Regions from separate parts of the Bacillus sp. TCT6 genome, predicted to be linked through region 1. Evidence: riboswitches for the same ligand, from Rfam matches in the RefSeq annotation. Region 1 holds a riboswitch; the other holds the start of a gene.
What was found. Region 1 has a riboswitch for thiamine pyrophosphate ahead of tenA (thiaminase II). Riboswitches for the same ligand answer to the same signal wherever they lie in the genome.

Region 1 (3,217 bases):
GCTACGTATTCAATTATAAGAGGTATATTGCGTGGCATACAATTTACCTAACTAAATATGGCAGTGGATTTACTGCATTTGTTTTTTCAAAATTCCATTCTCCATTATGTAATTCAAAATGAAGATGTTGCCCGTATGAATGACCTGTGTTTCCCATATGACCTATTAATTGTCCAGTTTGTACTTGATCACCAGCTTGTACAGTGCGATCCTTCATATGAGCATAAACAGTTGTATATAATTTCCCATTGATTTGATGCGCAATGAAAACAACATTGCCATAGCTAGCTGAATAATAAGATTTCACAACTTTACCTGCAGCAGCAGCTTGGATAGAGACGTTTCCTGGAGCGGCAATATCTATACCATAATGCATTTGTTCCCAGCGTATATCAAAGGTTGAGCTAATTCTTCCTTGAGCAGGGAATTTGAAAGCAGCTGGAATTGATGAAGGTTGATCTGTTTTAGCTTGTGGTTGATTTTGTACTACATAGTGTTTTGCTACATACCCGTATCCTGTGCCAAAACGAATTTTATACCAAGTTCCTACAGTTTCTACTACTTGTACTTGTGTACCGTTTTGTAATGAACCGAGTAGAGCGCTACTTGTACTAGCGTTGCTACGTACATTTAGATTAGGTGTTGCAACAGTATATTTTGTATTATTTTGAACGGTGATTCCTTTTACTAAGGGTTGTGAACCATTAGAGATGAATGCTTTTTGTACGTAACCTGTTTGGCCATTATGCGATATTTTATACCATTCGCCTTGATCTTCTTGAACGGTAATAAACTTGCCATTTGGTAATACATCTAAAATGGAAGATTCTAAATTAGGTTCAGAGCGAACGTTTAATGCATTAGCATTAACGATGTATTGATCATTAGAATGAAGTTTGTTTTTTAGTAAAATAGCATCTTTTTGTACATAACCTACTTTATTATGAACAGATACTTTATACCACTCATTAGTTGTTTCAAGGATGTTCACTTTTGTATTAAAGCGAATTGTATCAATTGATGTGCTTTTTACGTTATCTTCTGTATGTAATGCTACTTGATCGACTTTGACATACCCAGTTTTAATATTAGATAATTGTTCAGCGTTTGCTTTTTGTACATTTGTTTCACCCATAGAAGGAAGTAAAGAAGCAATCGCTACAGTAGTTGCTGTTAAAGCAGTAGCTTTCATATTCATGGAATAGAGACCTCCTCTAGTTGTATAGTTGTAATTTTATTATAGTATAAAGATATAATATAGTGGGTGTATTCACATAAATGTAATATGAAATCAATATAAAAATAAATTTTTTGAGGATAATGATTCCTTCTTATGCAATTAATTGGGGTTTTATTTTCTAAAATAGAATGTATGTATTGTATAACTTTGATATTCTGTTAATAATTAAGAAAATTAAAAAAGTTGATGATGTCTTATTAGGGTGTTATACTGACAGTGATAATTTTATAGTTTGCTAGGAGAGCTGGTGTTGCCAGCTGAGAGTAGGCCGTAAGCCTTTGATCCTTTTTATTACCTGATCTAGATTATGCTAGCGTAGGGAAGCAATTCGGACACTAACAATGAGTCCCCGTTTCTTTGCGTATAGAAACGGGGCTTTTTTATTTAAAAATTTCATATTGAAACCACTAGGGGTGCTTGATTTGCTGAGAGAGGAATAATCCTTAACCCTTACAACACCTGATCTAGGTAATACTAGCGAAGGGAAGTGGAACATCGAATAAATGTATAACTTTATTTGCTGTAACCACTTCTTATATATAGAAGTGGTTTTTTATTTAGATACATATATTGAAAGGGGATAGAGAAATGAAATTTTGCGATAGATTATTAGAAACTGTGCAACCGGTTTGGGAGATGAGTCATAATCATCCGTTTGTAGTGGGTATGGGAGATGGCACGTTAGAAAAAGATAAATTCCAGTATTATATTATTCAAGACTATTTATATCTGCTAGATTATGCAAAGTTATATGCGATTGGTGTTGTAAAAGCAACGAATCCACAAGTAATGGGAAAGTTCGCTGAACAAATTGATGGAATATTAAATGGCGAAATGACAATCCATAAACAATATGCAAAAAGACTTGGAATTTCTATAGAGGAGATAGAGTCTGCGAAACCATCTGCTAAAAATTTAGCTTATACAAATTACATGATGTCTGTATCTCAAAATGGCACACTTGCGGAATTAATAGCAGCGCTTCTTCCATGTATGTGGAGCTATTGGGAAATTGGAAAGCGTTTAAATGATATTCCTGGAGCAAGAGATCATGAGTTTTTTGGTGAGTGGATTCAAGGATATAGTTCGGAAGAATACGGTAATCTGTGTATTTGGTTAATAGATTTATTAAATGAAATGGCAGTTGGAAAGTCTGAGACAGAACTAGAAAGATTAGAGGAGATTTTCTTATATTCCAGTCGATTTGAATATTTATTCTGGGATATGTCCTATCGTAAGGAGATGTGGGGATTTGAGGAGCAAGAACATACTACAGTTTCATAATGTTTCTTTTCATTATGATGAGAAACCAATCATCCATGAATTAAATGCTTCTATACATGAGAAAGAGTTTGTCAGTATTATCGGACCGAGTGGATGTGGGAAAAGTACTTTATTTCGCCTTATTACAGGTCTAGAAAAGGTAAGTACTGGACAGATAGAACTGACAGAAACAAAGCACCATCCTGTAGGATATATGCCGCAAAAAGATATGCTTTTGCCGTGGAGAACAATTATTGAGAATGCTGCCCTGCCGCTAGAGTGCCAAGGTGTACAGAAGAAAGAAGCACAAGTAAAGGCAAAGGAACTGTTACATAAATTTGGTTTGCAAGGGTATGAGAAAAAATATCCGAAAGATTTATCTGGTGGTATGAGACAACGTGTATCTTTTATTCGAACTTTATTAACAGGCGGGGAAATATTGCTGTTAGATGAACCATTTAGTGCATTGGATGCTTTAACGAAGACCTCTTTGCAAGAATGGTTGTTTGAACAATGGCAAGAGTGGGAAAAAACAATTTTATTCATTACTCATGATGTTGAAGAAGCGTTATTTCTTTCAAACCGAGTTTTAGTAGTGGAACAGCAGCCGATAACGACTTTGACTGAGCGGACTGTACCGCTTGATCATAACAGAACACGAAAAGATTTATATAAACCGGAAGTATTAGCGCTGAAAGATGAGCTTCTTAGTAT
Region 2 (3,217 bases), 320 kb from region 1:
TCAGCTTGATGCTTATCCATAATCGTCTTTAATGTCGCTTCTTCCGCTGGTCCTCCCCAGCCGCCATAACGTTTACCTTCAAAATCTTTCGGTGACGTCATATTATCTTTCTTAAGCGATGCAAACGCTGAAGTGTTATGCTGAATAATCGCTCCTACAGATACAACAGGAATTCCTTCCACACGAGCTAATGTTACATTTTCTTGTGCGCTTATTGCGAAGTCTGCTTTTCCTGATGCTATCATTTGCTCTGCTGTTACATTGTCACCCGGTTGAATAATTTCTACATCTAATCCTTGCTTTTTGTAATAATCTTTCGTTTGTGCTACATATAAGCCAGTATGATTCGTATTTGGAAACCAATCTAATACTACTTTTACTTTTTGATCTTTACTTGCACTTTCTTCTTTCTTCGCCGGATTACATCCAGCCACACCTACCGCTAATAAGGCAGCTAACATAACTTTCAAACCTTTTTTCATTTTCTGCCGTCCTTTCTATATATCCATGGTGCTGTTATTCTTGCCATAAACTCTACGATAAAATACAGGCACAATGTCACCATAACGATGATTGCTGCAACACCAAATACTCGAGCAGTCAAAAATGATTTTGTAGCCCTCGTAAGCATAACGCCTAATCCTTCACTTGCACCGAGCCATTCTCCGATAATTGCCCCCATTACGCTATATGTAACTGCAATTTTTAAGCCTGAGAAAAAGTATGGAAGCACTGCTGGAAATTTTACTTTCTGGTAAACTTGCCATTTCGTCGCCTTCATTGTTTGTAACAGCTTCAACATGTTTTTATCTACTGTTTGAAAACCTTCTAAAATACTAAGCGCAATTGGGAAGAAACAAACGAGTATTACGACCATTACTTTCGGCAACATCCCATATCCAAACCAAATAATAAATAGTGGTGCAAGTACAACAATTGGAATTGTTTGCGAAATAACAAGCAATGGATTTATTAAAATACGAAATAACGGTATAACGTCCATAATAATTGCGATGCTCGTCCCCAATAAAATTGCAAAGAATAGTCCAATTATAACTTCCTGCAGTGTTTGCATCGTATTTGGTAATAGTAAATCTTTCATCCCAATTAATTCTTGAACAATGGCAGAAGGCTTTGGTAAAATCCACGGTTCGATTTTAAATAATGAAACAGATCCTTCCCATATCGCAATGAGAAGGATAAGCCAAATAGTTGTAATAAGTTTAGATTGCTTCTGGTTTTGCATATTCATCACGGTACTTCCAAACCTTTTCATCTATCGTTACACCAGTGCTTGGACGATAATGGATTTTAATAGAAGTAATCACTTCTTCTGCTCCAGCATCGACGCAAGCTTGTTGTGCACGTTTAACGACATCAAGAAGTACATCTAATTCTCCTTCCAAAGTTGTTTCCATTGCCCCTACTTCATAACGAACTCCCGATTGTTGCACAACTTCAATTGCTTTATCGACAACAGAATATACATCTTTCGTTTTCGCTTGTGGTACTACTGAAAATGACATTGTAACTTGTTGTGACATAATAAAATCCCCCTTATAAAATTAAATTTCAAAAATAAGAAAAGGCTTTCCTACTGCGTAGGAAAGCCTTGTATGCAAGTTATTATAGAATAACATATGCTACATCACTTTAAGTAACTCCCTACGCTGGCATTATCCAGATCAGGTTGAGGGTCGATGTTTACTTACATCCTCTCAGCCAATTGGCTCCCCGGTCCTTAATTCGTTTTCATTGTAGCATGATTTATTTTATTGAACAAACAAAAGCATGCATAATCATTTCATTATTTTTGGAAAATAACCAACTTTTTCACCATGAGCTAATAACTGCTGTATAAATTCTTTATTAATTGCTGGTACTTTCAATTCTTTTTTCTTAATCCATTCATTCGTTCTACGCGTACCCATTACAATTTCAGATTGCTGCGCTCCATCTCCTGCAACTTGAGAAGCAATTAACTCTGCTATTACTTCATTTCCCTTTGCTAATTCAAGTCCGGCATTTTCATATTCTGAAAGTGTAACCAGTTCAAGATTGTATCCACACTCTCCAATTAGCTGTATAAATTGTTCAAACTCAATTTGATGTGGATGACAGATGTGCAATGTTTCTCCATCTATTTGTGAATCTTGTACATACGTTACAATTGATTTACTAGCAAAATCAATTGGTGTGAAATCAACTTTCCACTTCACATTTGGTGCTTTTCCAATTAATAGCATTGTTTTAATAAGACGATAAAATGCGTTTCCTTCAATATTTTGTTGGAACGAACCTGTTTCTGAATGACATGCTAAATTACCTGCACGATAAATATTTCCACGCAAACCATTTTTCATTGCTTCACGAACAATGTTTTCCGCTTGTAGTTTACTATTTGAATATACATTCTCTAAGTCTACACTGTAATTAAAATCACCAGTTTTCATGTATGTATCCCATTGATCTACCGCTAATTCTAACGGGATACCAATCGTAGAAATAAAATGGAATGTAGCATCTTTTTCCACTAATGCTAGCATACGGCTAGTTCCTTGGACATTTATATTTTCAAATTGTTTTACATCTCCAAAATGTCTTACATCTGCACCGCAATGAATTATCGTATCCATCTTAGAACTGATGAACATAAATTCTTCTTCGCTCATCCCAAGATACTCTTCTCCCAGATCACCAGCTACGGCCTGTATACGCTGTAACCATTCTTCACATATATCATTAAAGTAAGCTGTTAATGTATCTATAATTCTTTGCTGCACATCTTTGGTTGGTCTTACTAAACAATAAATAGTAGCAGATGTATCTCTCAGCAATTCATATAATATGTGTGATCCTAAATAACCAGTAGCTCCTGTTAAAAAGACATTTGAAATCTGGGTTTCTTCCAAAACGTTTGCATACGTAATAGTATCCGGTTCGTGAATCACTTTATATTCACGAAATACTTCTTCTTTCTCTACTTTTACTTCTCGCTCAATTCGAGCTAATCCATATATCGTTCTTTCTTTAAAGAAATCTTGAATTGTTAAATGTGAGAAATCTTCTTTTAACAATGTTAAGACTCGTAATACTTTCAATGAATGTCCACCAATTGTAAAGAAATCATCATGCACTCCAACTTTTGAAATTCCTAATACTTCCGCCCAAGCGTTCGCTATTTGTTTTTCTGCTTTATTAGAAGGTGCAACATATT

Region 2: linked by a shared signal. The riboswitch ahead of AC0ONG_RS00720 (MTH1187 family thiamine-binding protein) and the one ahead of tenA (thiaminase II) in region 1 are both predicted to bind thiamine pyrophosphate.

Annotation. Positions count from the first base shown of each region.
Region 1 covers NZ_JBVYHX010000001.1:485,222-488,438, forward strand. Annotated here, with positions in the region: gene AC0ONG_RS02325 (hypothetical protein) at 1-38, opposite strand, end outside; gene AC0ONG_RS02330 (SH3 domain-containing protein) at 44-1,198, opposite strand; TPP riboswitch at 1,468-1,579, shown strand; TPP riboswitch at 1,640-1,743, shown strand; gene tenA (thiaminase II) at 1,829-2,524, shown strand; gene AC0ONG_RS02340 (ABC transporter ATP-binding protein) at 2,493-3,217, shown strand, end outside.
Region 2 covers NZ_JBVYHX010000001.1:167,752-170,968, reverse strand. Annotated here, with positions in the region: gene AC0ONG_RS00730 (ABC transporter substrate-binding protein) at 1-482, opposite strand, end outside; gene AC0ONG_RS00725 (ABC transporter permease) at 479-1,252, opposite strand; gene AC0ONG_RS00720 (MTH1187 family thiamine-binding protein) at 1,224-1,544, opposite strand; TPP riboswitch at 1,646-1,747, opposite strand; gene AC0ONG_RS00715 (non-ribosomal peptide synthetase family protein) at 1,800-3,217, opposite strand, start outside.